Regions from separate parts of the [Rhizobium] kunmingense genome, predicted to be linked through region 1. Evidence: predicted binding sites of a transcription regulator. Region 1 holds the regulator's gene; each other region holds the start of a gene.
The links. Region 1 encodes LexA, which represses DNA repair genes until DNA is damaged. Its sites were predicted from a motif close to TGTTCNNNNTGTGTTCNG; they were not measured.
Positions count from the first base shown of each region.

Region 2: AC0JZ4_RS03965 (YifB family Mg chelatase-like AAA ATPase) is a predicted target of LexA. The motif match lies at 3,590-3,607, and genes of this name have one in related genera.
Region 3: recA (recombinase RecA) is a predicted target of LexA. The motif match lies at 1,687-1,704, and genes of this name have one in related genera.

Region 1 is NZ_CDRNXG010000001.1:2,831,775-2,837,133, forward strand. It holds gene gltA (citrate synthase) at 1-136, opposite strand, end outside; gene AC0JZ4_RS13670 (ComEC/Rec2 family competence protein) at 472-3,144, shown strand; gene lexA (transcriptional repressor LexA) at 3,125-3,844, opposite strand; gene AC0JZ4_RS13680 (VOC family protein) at 4,043-4,915, shown strand; gene kdsA (3-deoxy-8-phosphooctulonate synthase) at 4,919-5,359, shown strand, end outside.
Region 2 is NZ_CDRNXG010000001.1:782,556-787,914, forward strand. It holds gene cysK (cysteine synthase A) at 948-1,937, shown strand; gene AC0JZ4_RS03965 (YifB family Mg chelatase-like AAA ATPase) at 1,945-3,480, opposite strand; gene gshB (glutathione synthase) at 3,666-4,613, opposite strand; gene AC0JZ4_RS03975 (sn-glycerol-3-phosphate import ATP-binding protein UgpC) at 4,756-5,359, opposite strand, start outside.
Region 3 is NZ_CDRNXG010000001.1:3,077,223-3,082,581, forward strand. It holds gene alaS (alanine--tRNA ligase) at 1-335, opposite strand, end outside; gene recA (recombinase RecA) at 542-1,627, opposite strand; gene cckA (cell cycle histidine kinase CckA) at 1,864-4,476, opposite strand; gene AC0JZ4_RS14895 (flagellar biosynthetic protein FliO) at 4,733-5,359, shown strand, end outside.

The sequences.
Region 1 (5,359 bases):
CAGGGTCGTAGGTGAAAGCCCCGGTGTTCTTGTAGAGCGCGCCGATATCGATGACATCCGGGCCGATCGATCCGGAGCGAACCGGCAGTTCAACCGACTTTTCACCGAGAGCGAGATTTGCGCTTATTTCCGTCATTCTGATCCTCCAACCGGTTGGCGGGATGGCGCCTTGAAAGCGCCACAAGCATAAAGCGTCACGATTAGCTATATGATCCGAAAGCCTCTGCCAAGCGTTCCTGACGGCAATTTGTGCAGCGCGGAAACATATTAGGCATCAACCATGCCGGTTATCGCCAACCCTCTGTTGTAATCCGGTTTCGTCGAAATTCCTCCAGGCCCTGTGCGTCAGGTTGACGCAGGCGAAAAGAACGCCCAGGTTGTATTCTCCGGAGGCTGACGGGGCTGGTTTCCGCTATGGACAAGGTTAGCGAAAAATTGCACCTGAGCCGGCCGGAGGAGGCTTCAGCCGGAGTGTTTCTGCATGAGCTCTCCTCGAGTTTGCCGCTCGTGCGTGGCACTTCAACGGCGCGCTTTCCGCTGCATCCAAGGCCGGCCGGGCGAAATGCCTCTCACTTCCATCGGCTTTCCGCGCTGGTCAATGCGGCGCCAGCGGCAATCGCTGCGCTCGTCGAGAAGGAGAGGCAGTACGGCCACGGTTTTCTTTGGGTGCCGGTGGCGATAGGGGCGGGAGCCGCGTTCTGGTTTCTCCTGCCCGCCGAACCCTCCTTCGTCGCGACGACCGGCATCGCATCGCTGATTTTAGGGGCCGTTCCCTTCACGCGCGCCGGTTGGCTGCGTGCTCTGCTGTTGACGCTCGGACTGTTCTTGAGCGGCATGAGTCTCGCCGCGCTGGAGAGCCGGCGGAACGCGACCGTTATTCTCGATACGTCGGTGACGACCGATATCGTCGGACGGGTGGAGCGAGGCGAGGTCACAGGTGCTGGACGGATGCGTTACACGGTGAGCCTCTTGGAGACAGCCAATCCGCGGCTTCGCCGACCGCCGGGCACGGTGACGCTGGTTGCAAGGCGCGCGCATACGCCCTTCGACAACGGCGCAGTGATATCCGGCCGCGCGCGTCTTTCGCCGCCCTCCGGGCCGGCATTGCCGGGCCTTCATGATTTTGCCTTTTCTGCCTATTTCGATGGCATAGGTGCAGTTGGCTTTTTCTATTCGGCCCCGGTCGCGCATGCGGCTCAACCATTGCCGGATGGCCTGTGGCAGATGGCGGAACGATGGCTTTTTGCGCTGCGGGCCGATATCGGCAACCGTATCCGGCAACAGGTTCCGGGCGATGCAGGCGCGTTTGCGGCGGCGATTGTCACCGACGAGAGACGAGCGATCTCCGAGGACACGGTCGAGGCTCTGCGGCTGTCGGGGCTTGCGCATATCGTCGCGATCTCCGGCCTCAACATGGCGCTGGCCGCCGGCATCTGCTTCGTCGGGTTGCGCACGGCCCTCGCTCTGTCTCCCGCCGTCTCGCAGGCCTTGCCGGTCAAGAAGATCGCGGCGTGCGGTGCGCTTGCGATGGTCACCTGCTACTACCTGATTTCCGGCTTCGGTGTTTCGGCCCAGCGTGCCTATATCATGATGGCGGTCATGCTCGTCGCCGTGCTTCTCGACCGTGCGTCGATCAGCCTGCGCAATGTCGCGCTTTCGGCATTGATCATTCTCGCCTGGACACCATCGGAAATTCTGGGGCCGAGTTTCCAGATGTCGTTTGCGGCCACGGCTGCACTGGTGGCCGGGTATGCGCTCTGGGCGGAGCGGGCAAGGCGGCGCGTGCACGAACCGCTGCCGTTTCGTCACCCTCTGGTGACGGGCGCTGCCGCATCCTCTCGCTTCGTCGGCGGCATCGTGCTGACCTCGTTGATCGGCAGCCTTGCCACGGCGATCTTTTCGATCGAGCATTTTCACCGGATTTCGACCTATGGGCTTGCTGCCAATCTTGCCGCCATGCCGATCATCAGTTTCATGGTCATGCCGGCCGGGCTTGTTGCCATGCTTTTGATGCCGTTGGGGCTTGATGGGCCTTTTATCGCACTGATGGCGAAGGGACTGGAATGGGTGATCGCGATCGCGCACACGGTTGCCGGTTGGCGCGGCGATGCCCTGGTCGGCCAGCAGCAGGCGTTGTTTCTGCCGCTCGGCGTGGCCGGCATGTTGTTGCTGGCCTTGCTGCGGACCCGCCTTCGGCTCGCAGGCGTGCCGTTTCTGATCGCCGCCTTGGTGCTGTTTGTTCAGGGCGGCTCACATGCCGGATCCACCCTTCTCGTCTCGGAGGACGGTACACTCATTGCCTATCGCGACCGGAGCCTTGTGACGGTCAATCGCACCCGCCCATCCGCCTTCGTCTTCGACCAGTGGACGAGGGCCCTTGGTCTGCCTGAGCCGATCAAGCCTGTCATGCTCGACCCGGCTGCCGCGTTGCAAACGGTTCACCCTTCGCCATCTCCGACTGTTGCCCCTGAAGGGGCGGGCGACGAGAGGTTGGCGGACGATCTCGTGGCGGCTGCGCGCCGGCGCATGGCTTCCTTGACGGCTCCTCGTTTCTCCTGCGAGGCCAAGGCCTGGTGCGGCCTGCGCATCGGTGAGGACCGCGTTCGCGACAACGCCGGAGGTCTGCGCGAGCCGAATGCGTCGGACCAGAAGTCCGGACCGGAGGAAGGGATGCTCGTGATTGCGCTCGACGATGGCCGTTATGTCGGTGCGGCCTGTGATGTGGCTGATCTTGTCATCGCTCCCAGGGCGCGTTTCGATCAATGCCGATCCGGTACCCTGCTTCTTTCAGGCGCCACGCTCAGGAAAACCGGTGCGTTGGAAATCGCGCTGCCGGACCGCGCTCATGGCATCGATGATCACCGGAACTGGAAAATCACGCCGTCATTTGCCGGCACGCAACGACCGTGGGCCATACATCGCCAGTATGACTGGCGAGGGAACCGATATGACCCGAGCCTGCCCGGATGGCTTGCAGCCGCCATCGAGGCAAACGGTTTTGCCACGCAGCCATCGAGCGCCGGCGCAGCAACGAATGACGCAACCGGACGCGCAGGCGGCGTGCCCATAACAAATACGGCCATGTCACCGTCTGGTGATGCTGCGGAGACCAGTCAGCCCGGTCTCAGTGATAGCGGCGAATAAGGCCGACCAGCTTGCCCTGCACCTTGACGCGATCGGGCGGGAAGATGCGGGTCTCATAGGCCGGGTTTGCCGCTTCGAGCGCGATCGATGCCCCCTTGCGGCGGAAACGCTTCAACGTCGCTTCCTCGTCATCGACGAGTGCCACGACGATGTCGCCTGGATTGGCGGTGCTGCCGTTGCGAATGATCACGGTATCGCCGTCGAGAATGCCGGCCTCGATCATAGAGTCGCCCTTGACCTCGAGCGCGTAATGTTCGCCGGTGCCGATCATCTCGATCGGAACGGAAACATTGTGGGTGTTGTTCTGGATTGCCGAGATCGGTACGCCGGCGGCGATGCGGCCCATGACCGGAACGCTTGCGGAGGTGGCATCCTCAAGCGGCGCGGATCGAGCAGGTGCTGCGGGCTCGACCGGACGCTTGCCGAGGCTTCCCTCTATGACGCTCGGGGAGAAGCCGCGCTTCGGCTGCAGGCTTGGCACATAGGCTTCCGGCAGCTTGATGACTTCGAGCGCGCGCGCCCTGTTCGGCAGGCGGCGAATGAAGCCGCGTTCTTCCAGCGCCGTGATCAGGCGGTGAATACCCGACTTGGATGCGAGGTCGAGCGCATCCTTCATTTCATCGAAGGAAGGCGGTACGCCGGACTCCTTCATCCGCTCGTGGATGAAAAGAAGCAGTTCCTGTTGCTTGCGAGTCAGCATGGATGCGCACCTTCGGATTTTGAAACAAATGCAGAACGGACACTATATGTTCCATATGTGTTCCGCAAGTCCTTAAATTTGGGTGGAGATTTCATAACTTTCTGAAATGGCAGATCCATTTGTCCGCTTAAAGGGACTTGCGCTTGTCGGTTGTCTGACCAATCTAGCTTCCAGCTAACAAATGTCTGGGGGACATGCGTGACTGCGAAGAAAATCGATCATCTCGTATTGCCGGTCTGCGATCTAGCTGCGGCGCGCGGCCGGTTGTCGGCGCTGGGCTTTACGGTGGCGCCCGATGCCCTGCATCCGTTCGGGACGTCTAACGCCTGTGTCTTCCTCGATGACGGCATCTATCTGGAGCCGCTGGCGCTGGCGGACCGGCGCAAGGCGGGTGCAGCTGCCAAGCGCGGCAATGTTTTCGTGGCGCGTGATGTCGCATTCAGGGGGAAGCGTGGGAGGCAGGGGCTTTCGGCGCTGGTCGTGGCCAGTGATGATGCCGAGGCTGATGATCAACGCTTTGTCGCAGCCGGAGTATCGGCGGGCGAGGTGCTGGAATTTTCGCGCGTCATAAAGTCTCCGGATGGTGATGAGGCGGAGGGCCGCTTCAGGCTCGCCTTTGCGGCGGATGCTGCGGCTCCGGATTTCTTTGCCTTCGCCTGTCAGCGTGTGGTTTCATTCCCTCAGGATATGGGCAACTTACGCATCCATGCGAATTCGGTAACCGGCCTCAAGGAGGTGGTGCTCGCGGCGCGCGATCCCTCATCCTCTGTGCCGCTGCTTGTCCAGGTGCTTGGCGCGGAGGCGGAAGAAACCGAGGCGGGTCTGGTGTTTGCTGCCGAGAATGGCCGCGTCCGGGTTCTCGGTGAAGGGCAGCTCGACCATGAATTCGGCTTGCAATTCGATCCGTCGGCTGCGGGGTTTTATGGCAAGGTTCTGATTTTTCGCTCCGCCGATCTGGCCGTGACAGAGATCATCCTTGCTGCTAATGACGTCGCATTCATCCGCCGGGATGGCCGTGTGCTCGTGCAGCCGGCAGCCGGGCAGGGCGTCATGTTCGGCTTCGAGGAATAGACAATGGCAGTTTCCCCCAAATCAGAAGTTTCCGTCGGCGAGGGCACGAAGAAGGTCGTCTTTTCCAATGCCGGACGATTGTCGCTGATTGCGGGGCCCTGCCAGATGGAAAGCCGCGAGCATGCCTTCATGATCGCCGGAACGCTTGTCGAACTTTGCGACAAGCTCGGTGTCGGCCTCGTCTACAAATCCTCCTTCGACAAGGCGAACCGCACGTCGATCGCTGGCAAGCGCGGCATCGGGCTTGAGAATGCGATGGAAATCTTCGCCGACCTCAAGAAGGAATTCGGATTTCCGGTGCTGACCGACATCCACACCGAGGAACAGTGCAGCATCGTTGCCGAGACGGTCGATATTCTGCAGATCCCTGCCTTCCTGTCGCGCCAGACGGATCTGCTCGTCGCGGCCGCCAAGACCGGTCGCGCGATCAACGTCAAGAAGGGC
Region 2 (5,359 bases), 2.0 Mb from region 1:
TTTCCGTCTCCCATGCTTGTCATCCGAGCCAGAAGCTCGGGTATCCGTTCAGGACGATTGGAAAAGATGGGGCGATCACACTTTAGCTCGGCCCGGCATTCAACAGAATGGTGGCCTGCACGTCTCCGATCCATCCCCCATCGCCGGCAAGGGCGGCTACCCGAGCCGGCGCTTCTTTTTCTCACAAGAAGCGGCGATAGTCATAAGACAAGCGTTTCTATTTAAACTCACTCGCTCTGCTGGCTCAAATGGCGCGGGATGGTCGTCCGGCAGGCGCACGTCGTGGCCTTAATCTTAACGCCCAGTCGGCCGGACAATCCGCCGGCCCGTTTCAGCCAACCTTAAGGGCCGGGCATCTTTCCCCCGGAATCAAAGGCGAGCGGCTCGACCGGATATTCGGGTATGCCCTCCGCCAATCGCCTTTGCCCTGACGAAAACCTGCTCCGGCAGAGCGTTTCAAACGGGACAGGAAACGCTCCAGGACACGTCTCGCTCTCCCAGAAACGCTTGCCGTTTTTCAATTGCCTGTTTTGCCCCTGCCTGCCGAAACCGGTGACCATTCCCTAGAGGCGTGGCAGAGCATTTTTCTGTCATGATTTTATCCACGGCAATGCTCTCGCTCTCATTTGCCGCTGGCCGCTACCCGCTACCCCGGGCGCATGGCGTCAGCAGGACTACCGACGATCACCACATGATCGATGGCGCGGCTTTTTCCGGCATGGCTATAGAGACCACACCACCGAACTTGGCTCGGCGACAGCTCCCCGACTGACGCCTGTCAAGGGCTCGTACACCGGCGAAACGAGATTGCGCGAAAAACGGAAACCGAGGCTATTTCTTTGCCTCTTTTCTGCAGGACGGGAACAAGTCCCCTCGCTTAGCGATTGATCGCGCCCTATTTTCCGATCAGACCTCACATGATCACAGGGCTTAGGGAGAAAATGACGATGTCGGACGACAACACGGGCAACCAACAGGCCAAGAAACCTGGCCGCGGCCGGATCTATTCCTCGATCACCGAGACGATCGGCGACACGCCGCTTGTCAGCCTCGACAAGCTGGCGAAGGAAAAGGGCGTGAAGGCCAGGATCCTCGCTAAGCTGGAATTCTTCAACCCGATCGCCTCGGTCAAGGACCGAATCGGCGTGGCGATGATCGAAAGTCTCGAGGCGCAAGGCAAGATCGCACCGGGCAAGACCACGCTGGTTGAGCCGACCTCCGGCAATACCGGCATCGCGCTTGCCTTCGCCGCCGCCGCCAAGGGCTACAAGCTGATCCTGACCATGCCCGAAACGATGTCGATCGAGCGCCGCAAGATGCTGGCGCTGCTCGGTGCCGAGCTGGTGTTGACCGAAGGTCCGAAGGGCATGAAGGGCGCGATCGCCAAGGCCGAGGAACTCGCAGCAACGCTTCCCGACGCGATCATTCCGCAGCAATTCGAAAATCCGGCCAACCCCGAGATCCACCGCAAGACGACCGCCGAAGAAATCTGGAACGACACGGACGGCAAGGTCGACATTTTCATTGCCGGTATCGGCACCGGCGGCACGATCACCGGCGTCGGTCAGGTCTTGAAGGGCCGTAACCCCGAGCTCAAGGTCATCGCCGTCGAGCCGAAAGAATCCCCGGTGCTTTCCGGCGGCGAACCCGGCCCTCACAAGATCCAGGGCATCGGCGCCGGATTTGCGCCGAAAATCCTCGATACGCATATCTATGACGAAGTCGTCACCGTCGCGAGCGCCGATGCATTGGAAACCGCACGCCATGTCGCAAGACTGGAGGGCGTTCCCGTCGGCATTTCCTCAGGTGCGGCACTCAAGGCCGCAATCGAGATCGGCAGCCGCGACGAAAACGCCGGCAAGACAATCGTGGTGATCATTCCCTCGTTTGCGGAGCGCTACCTTTCCACGGCGCTTTTCGAAGGCCTCGGCGAATAGGCAACCATCATGCCGCCGCGATGGCGAGCCGCTCGCTCGCCATCCGGTATGAGATCGCCTCGGCCAGATGCAGGCGGCCGACCGTCTGCTGGCCGTCGAGATCGGCCAGGGTGCGCGCCACCCTCAGCACCCGATGATAGCCACGGGCGGAGAATCTCAGCTTCTCCGCCGCGTCCCTCAGCAATTGCAGGCCAGACGGATCAGGTGCGGCCACCTGTTCGATCAGAGATGTCGAGCAGCGCGCATTGGTGAGCGGACCACGCAGGCCGGCCGTCTCATAGCGGTCCTGCTGCAGCTCCCTTGCGGCAAGGACCCGCTTTGCCACATCCGCACTCGTCTCTGCCGGCGCCGGACGAATGAGGTCGGAGGCGGAGACCGCCGGCACGTCGATACGGATATCGATCCGGTCCATCAGCGGCGCCGAGATACGCCCCTGATACTCGGCAGCGCAGCGTGGCCCGCGGGCGCAGGCGTGACCCGGCTCGCCCGCCATGCCGCAGCGGCACGGGTTCATCGCCGCTATGAGCTGGATGTTGGCCGGATAGGATACCCGGTGATTGGCACGGGCGATGACGCATTCGCCCGTTTCCAGCGGCTGCCGCAATGCATCGAGAACCTGCGGTGAAAATTCCGGAAACTCGTCGAGGAACAGCACGCCATGATGAGCAAGCGACGCCTCGCCGGGCCGTGCCCGGAAACCACCGCCCACGAGTGCCGCCATGGTCGCCGAATGATGCGGCGTGCGATAAGGGCGCCGGTCGGAAAGCTTGCCACCCGAAAGTTGTCCGGCTATCGAGTGGATCATCGACACTTCGAGCAGTTCGGCGGCCGAAAGCGGTGGCAGGATGGACGGAAGACGGGCCGCCAGCATGGATTTTCCCGACCCGGGCGGACCGACGTAAAGCAGATTGTGACCGCCTGCCGCCGCCACTTCGAGCGCCCGCTTGGCACTTTCCTGTCCCTTGATCTCGGCCAGATCCGGCAGGTTGGCCGGTGCTGCGCGAATGGCCGGGTGCGGTCGCGATATCACCTGCGTGCCGCGGAAATGGTTGGCGAGCGCGATCAGGCTGCGTGGCGCGACAATCTCGACATCCGGCCCGGCCCAGGCCGCCTCCGGTCCGCTGTCCGCCGGGCAGATCAGCCCCTTGCCGAGCGCATTGGCGCTGATTGCCGCCGGCAACGCCCCGGCCACAGGCGCCAACGTGCCGTCGAGATTGAGTTCGCCGATGACGACATGATCGGCCACCGCATCGCCGGGAATGGCACCAAGCGCCGCCATCAGGCCGAGCGCGATCGGGAGGTCGAAATGCGAGCCCTCCTTCGGCAGATCCGCCGGCGCCAGATTGATCGTCACCTTCTTGTGCGGCACCGCAAGGCCCGAAGCGTGCAAAGCTGCCTGCACCCGCTCGCGGCTTTCGGCCACCGCCTTGTCCGGCAGGCCGACAATATGCATGCCGACCTTGCCAGGTCCGATCATGACCTGCACGTCGACCGGAACTCCATCAATGCCCTGGAATGCAACCGTACTGACGCGTGAAACCATGCGATCCGCTCCCCGATATCATTTCAGGATGCCGGCTTTCTGCCGATTTACGAGAAACGTCCCTTCGCGCCAGCACAACCATAAGCTGACACAGGCCTGAAATTAAAACAAGAACAAAAATCGAACAAACGGAACAAAAAAACGGGCGCCTCGGCGCCCGTCTATTGGTCCAGATGCGACAAGCATCAGTTCTTCGCTTCGATCGCGTCCCACATCAGGCTCGCGACATCGGCACCGCCGAATTTCTTTACTTCTCGGATGCCGGTCGGCGACGTCACGTTGATTTCGGTCATGTAGTCGCCGATGACGTCGATGCCGACGAAGATGAAACCGCGTTCGCGCAGGGCCGGTCCGATGCGGGCGCAGATTTCCTTTTCGCGCGTCGTCAGTTCGGTCGGCTCGGCGCGACCGCCGACGTGCATGTTGGAGCGGCTGTCGGTTTCGGCCGGAACGCGGTTGATCGCGCCGACGGGCTCGCCGTCGACGAGCAGGATGCGCTTGTCGCCCTTGCGCACGTCCGGCAGATAGGCCTGGGCGATATAGGGCTCGCCGCGATACATCTGGCCGAACATTTCCAGAAGCGAGGTGAAGTTGCGGTCGTCGCGGGTGGAATGGAAGACCCCGGCGCCGCCATTGCCATAGAGCGGCTTGAGGATGATGTCGCCCATTTCCTGGCGGAAGGCGGCGATCTCGGTCGGGTCACGCGAGATCAGCGTTGCCGGCATCAGGTCGGCGAATTCCGTGACGAAGATCTTTTCCGGCGAGTTGCGCACCCAGGCCGGATCGTTGACGACAAGCGTCTTGGGGTGGATGCGTTCCAGAAGATGCGTCGAGGTGATGTAGCCCATGTCGAAGGGCGGGTCTTGGCGCAACAGCACGACGTCCATCTGCGACATGTCCACCCGCTGCTTTTCGCCCAGCGTGAAATGATCGCCGTTGATATCGCGCACCTGCAGCGGCTCGACGGCTGCAAAGATCTTGCCATCGCGCATGGTCAGCCGGTCCGGCGTATAGTGGAACAGCTCATAGCCGCGGGATTGGGCCTCCAAGGTCATTGCGAAGGTGGAATCGCCGGCAATGTTGATGCCGGAAATATGGTCCATCTGGATTGCGACCTTGCGAACATGCGCCATGAGATATGTCCCTGAGTAAGAATGCGCCTCAATTTGGGCCTGCCTGATTTAGGATGGCGATGGCCCGAAAGCAATGCGGCCGGGAACAATCCCGGCCGCATGATAAATGAAGGCCCACACGTCGCCCTTTGGCAATCTGATCTCAGCCGACCGGCTGGGCCGCCGGTGCGGACGCCCCAGCGAGATCCGACGCCGGGGCCGGCGTCTCGATCCGTCTGCCGGTCTCGGCGTTGAAGAAATGCAATCGTGACCGCTCGACCGCCACCTGCATCTGATCTCCGAGTTCGGCTTCCGAAGAGACCGCCACGGTCACCGGCTGATCGCCGATCAGGCCGTGAACGAGGCGCTGCGCTCCCAGTTCCTCGGCATATTCGGTCTTGAACGGCAGCGTGTTCGGTCCGGCTGCAACAAAGCGGACGTCCTCTGCCCGCATGCCGACGGTAACCGCGCCGGATGCCGGCGCGAAGCCGGCAAGGTCGATCATCGCCGGGCCGATCGCTAGCTTGTCGCCATGCAGCTCGCCCTTGACGAGGTTCATGGCCGGCGAGCCGATGAAGCTTGCAACAAAGGTCGAGGCCGGCCTGTGGTAAACTTCGAGCGGTGCGCCGACCTGCTCGATCTGCCCTCCGTTCAACACCACGAGGCGATCGGCGAGCGTCATCGCCTCCAGCTGGTCGTGGGTAACGTAGAGTGACGTCGTGCCGAGACGGCGCTGCAGGCGCTTGATCTCGCCGCGCATGGAAACG
Region 3 (5,359 bases), 250 kb from region 1:
TTCCAGGCAAGCTCGATCGCATTCTCCTTGAAATAATCGCCGAAGGAGAAGTTGCCGAGCATCTCGAAGAAGGTCAGGTGGCGTGCGGTGTAGCCGACATTGTCGAGGTCGTTATGCTTGCCGCCGGCGCGCACGCATTTCTGCGAGGTCGTCGCCGTCGAATAAGGGCGCTTTTCCAGGCCGGTAAAGACGTTCTTGAACTGAACCATGCCGGCATTGGTGAACATCAGCGTCGGGTCGTTGCGCGGAACCAGCGGACTGGAGTCCAGGACCGTGTGGCCATTCTTCTTGAAATAGTCGAGGAAGGTCGACCGGATGTCATTCACGCCGCTCATGCTACGCCCTTTTCAACCGCAGATGCGGTAATCCCATTTGAAGTCCAGAGGCTTGTATCGCCGACATCCAAAACTGTCCAGCCGAACAGAAAACCGGCCGCACATCTTTCGATGGCGACCGGCCAGAGCAAGCGGTCAAGAAGCCCTTACAGGCCTTCCGAGTGCGGCGGAACCGCTTCGCCTCCGATTGAAAAACCGTCGAGCGACTATGCGTCGTCGTCGCCACCCTCGCCTGCATCCGGTCCGCCGTTCTGCAGGAACTTGTCGGCGATCAGGCCGGCATTCTGGCGCAGCGACGTTTCGATCTCGCGCGCCACTTCCGGATTGTCCTTCAGGAACGTCTTGGCGTTCTCGCGCCCCTGGCCGAGGCGCTGGCTGTTGTAGGAGAACCAGGCGCCGGATTTTTCCACGATTCCCGCCTTGACGCCGAGATCGACGAGTTCGCCGGTCTTGGATACGCCTTCGCCATACATGATGTCGAATTCGACCTGCTTGAAGGGAGGCGCCATCTTGTTCTTGACGACCTTGACGCGGGTCTGGTTGCCGACAACTTCCTCGCGCTCCTTGACCTGGCCGATGCGACGGATGTCGAGACGGACAGAGGCATAGAATTTCAGCGCGTTGCCGCCCGTCGTCGTTTCCGGCGAACCGAACATGACGCCGATCTTCATGCGGATCTGGTTGATGAAGATCACCATCGTTTTCGATTTGGAGATCGATGCGGTCAATTTGCGCAGCGCCTGGCTCATCAGGCGGGCCTGAAGACCCGGCAGGCTGTCGCCCATCTCGCCTTCGATTTCGGCACGCGGCGTCAGGGCTGCAACCGAGTCGACGACGAGAACGTCGACGGCGCCGGAGCGAACCAGCGTATCGGTGATTTCGAGCGCCTGTTCGCCGGTATCCGGCTGCGAGATCAGAAGGTTCTGCAGATCGACGCCAAGCTTGCGGGCATAGACCGGATCGAGCGCGTGTTCGGCGTCGACGAAGGCGCAGATGCCGCCCTTCTTCTGGGCTTCCGCAATCGTCTGCAGCGCCAGCGTCGTCTTGCCCGAGCTTTCCGGACCATAGATCTCGATGATGCGGCCCTTGGGCAGGCCGCCGATGCCGAGCGCGATATCGAGGCTGAGAGAGCCGGTCGATACCGTCTCGATCTCAACGATATTCTCGTTCGAACCAAGCTTCATGATCGATCCTTTGCCGAAGGATCTTTCAATCTGCGACAGTGCCGCTTCCAGGGCCTTACTCTTGTCCACGCCTTTTTCCTCTACGAGCCGCAATGTGTTCTGTGCCATGAGTTCCCACCTTTAGGTTATTGCCGCCGCGCAAGCAATGAAGCAGCCGATGGGAGTTTTGTACTCATTTTGTTCCTGTTTTGCAAGAGCCATTCAAGCCCTTGCAGCGAAACCGTTATTTCGCCTTCGTTCCACTCTTGTTCACGGCGGCAAGGAGCTGTGGAAACAGCGTTTCAAATCAGCCTCTTGGCCGCCTCGCAGATGCCTGCGCGAGATGTGTCGCGGCAAATGACGCGCTATTCCGAATCGAGCATTTCCCGGACGGCAACCGCAAGCTGCTTTAGCGAAAACGGCTTGGGCAGGAAGCCGAACTTGGCGTCGGCCGGCAGATTGCGGGCAAAGGCATCCTCCGCATAGCCGGAGACGAAGATGAATTTCAGGTCCGGATAGGTTTTGCGCAATTCCGTCAACAGTGTCGGGCCGTCCATTTCAGGCATGACGACGTCGGAGACGACGATATCCACCTTGCCGTCCAACTCGTCCATGATGTCGAGCGCTTCCGTGCCGGAGCCGGCCTCATGCACCGTATAGCCGCGCGTCTCAAGCATCCGCTTGCCGCCGCGACGCACCGCCTCCTCGTCCTCGACGAGCAGGACTACGGCCGATTTTCCGGTGAGATCGACGGGTTCGGCAGACGCTGTTGCCGCAAGCGCCTGGACCTTCTGGGCCGCAACTGCGGCATCCGCCAGCGCGGGCGTTGCGCTGACCGGCACGACTTCCGGCACGTGACGTGGCAGGAAGATGCGGAAGCTGGTGCCCTTGCCGAGGTCAGATTCGGGATAGAGGTAGCCGCCGGACTGCTTGACGATACCGTAGACCATCGACAGGCCGAGGCCGGTTCCCTTGCCCACTTCCTTGGTGGTGAAGAAGGGCTCGAAGATCTTGTCCATGATTTCCGGCGGAATACCGGTTCCGTTGTCGGAGACCTCGATCATCACAAGGTCTTCGCTCGGCAGATCGGCCTGATGGAACGAGCCGACGTCGTCGGCCGTCACATTGCGCGTCTTGATCAGGATCGTGCCGCCGCCCGGCATGGCATCGCGGGCGTTGACGCAGAGGTTGATCAGCACCTGTTCGAACTGCGAAAGATCGGTGCGCACTGGCCACAGGTCACGGCCGTAATCGACCTCCAGCTTGACATTGGTGCCGGAGATCAGCCGGTCGACCAGCATGCGAAGGTCGCCAACCACGTCGGTGAGGTTCAGCACCGCCGGCCGCATCGTCTGCTTGCGCGAGAAGGCAAGCAGCTGGCGCACCAGAACCGCGGCGCGGTTGGCATTGCGCTTGATCTCCATCAGATCGGCGAAGCTCGCATCCGATGGGCGTGCCTGCAACAGAAGATGGTCGGAGGACAACAGGATGGCGGTCAGCACGTTGTTGAAGTCGTGTGCGATACCGCCGGCCAGCGTGCCCACGGCATTCAGCTTCTGGGTCTGCGCCATCTGGGTTTCCAGCGCCTTCTGCTCGGTCGTCTCGACCGCATAGACGATCGCCGCCTCTTCCGGCGCCTCGTCGCTCTCGTCGATCACCGCATGCACATAGAAGCGGACATAGCGGTTTTCGTCGCCAGGATAGCGGCTCTCGATCGGGGTGATGTCCCCCTGGCGATCCTTGGCGGCGGCAAGCGCTTCCATCAGCAGGCTGCGGGCGCTGTCGTGAACGATCCGTTCCAGCTCTGCGGCACCGGTATCGACATCGTCGCGCGAGACGATGCCGGCGAACAGGCGCAGGAAGGGCGCATTGATGCGCAGGATGCGGCCATTGCCGTCGACCGAGGCGATCGCCATCGGCGTATTGTTGAAGAAACGGGTAAAGCGCATGGCCGAGGCCGACTGGTCGCCCTCGCCGCCCTTTGCGGCGCGCATCAGCACCACCGTGCGGCTGTCGCCGGGGGCGCCGTCACGCATGGCGCTGGCGCTGTGCACCAGCCGTGCCGGCAGGCTCTGGCCGTTGGCGCGGCGCAGATCTAGATCGAGCGTCTCGGTGCGCTTGTTGCCCGGGGCGGCTTGCACCGACTGGATCAGCGCCATGCCCTCGCCGGCGACAAGATCGGAAATCGTCATCGATTGCGGCGTGAATTTGGTGAGATCAAGTCCCAGCCATTCGGCAAGCGTCGCATTCAGATAGAAGATCTCGCCCTTACGGCCGGCGGAGAAGAAACCGACCGGCGCGTGATCGAGATAATCGATGGCATTCTGCAATTCGCGGAAGAAACGCTCCTGGTCGTCGCGTTCGGACGTGATGTCGGTTATTTCCCAGATATCCAGCGCCTTGGGGCCGGTCGCACCCATGATGCGGGCCTTCAGCCGGTACCAATGGGCGTCCGCGCCATTGCCGGTCGAGCGGCCAAGCGGCTGCAGCAGCCGGAATTCCTCATGCCCCTCGCGCCCGTCCCGTAGTGCTGATGTCAGGCGGTAGAGCGCCTCGGTCGATTCCCGCGTCTTGGAAAGCAGTGCTTCAAGCGACTGGACGTTATGCGCGCTCGTCGCCCCGGTCATCCGGCCATAGGCGGCATTGGCATAGATGACGCGACCCTTGGCGTCCGTGACGACGATGCCGTCGGGATGACCGGCAAGAAAACTGCGGGCCAGTTCGTCCGAGCGCGATTGCGGCATGACCTCAATCAGGCCGATCAGTGACGAAACGATGAAGAATATGCCGACCATGGCAAGAATGCCGAGAAGGCCAAGCACGAGTTCATTGTCCAGCGCCTGCTGGAACACGACGAAAGCCACCGCCACGCCGATCAGCACCAGTGCCAGAAGAATGATCCTTACGACCGTGCCGCTCCGCGCGCCCTGATTGACCAGGGGGGCTTCGTCGTTGCCGGCCTTCGGCGAACTCGTCATCAGTACCTCACGTTCCGCGGCGGGTGTGCCGTAGGGAGCGAATACGCGCATGCGCCGCCCGCGATTCTCTACTTAGCAATTTGAAGATGAAGCAAAAAGCTCCGCAACACCACAAAAGACGGGACAGGCCGGCAAGACGCCCTATCTCACTTCGCCTGGCGATAGATTTAGCCGGTGACGACAGTTCAATGGTCTTGCTTCGCCGGATAAAAAATCGTCTGTTCAAAAGCATATTTCGCATGAGGAGTTACAAAACATGGTCCCGGATTTGATGGGCGAATATGGCCCCAAAATCGTGGTGGCGGTCGTCGGTGTCGGCCTGGCGCTCCTCTGCCTGGTGGGAATTCTGTGGATAGTGCGTGGTCGCGCAGGCCCCTCGCCCTTCGTGCGCGGCGGTCGCAACCGCAATCCGCGCCTGCAGGTGCTCGATGCCGCTGCGGTCGATACCCGCCGCCGCCTCGTCCTCGTGCGCCGTGACGATGTGGAACACCTGCTGATGATCGGCGGACCGACCGATATCGTTGTGGAGAGCCGTATCCTGACGAGCGAGCGGCGCGACGACGCCTCCGCCCCTGAGCATGGGCCTGTCGCAACTCCCGCTGCCGTGCCTTCGCCGGCAGCAGTCCCGGCCGCAACGGTATCCGCCCCGAAGTCGGCTGCGCCTCCAGCCACTCCCGCGCCGCGTCCGCAGCCGGCGCCCGCATCACCCGCGGCAGCGCCCACGCCGTCGCCAGCATCTCTTGCAGCACGCGAACCTGAAAGGGAAATGCCGCTGCGAGAACTTCGCTCGCCGGCAGCCTCGCCCATTCCCGCTGCGGCTCCGGTCTTCAGGCCCCAGCCAACCGCGGCCGCCGCGCCGGTCGCCAACACCGCGTCCGCACGG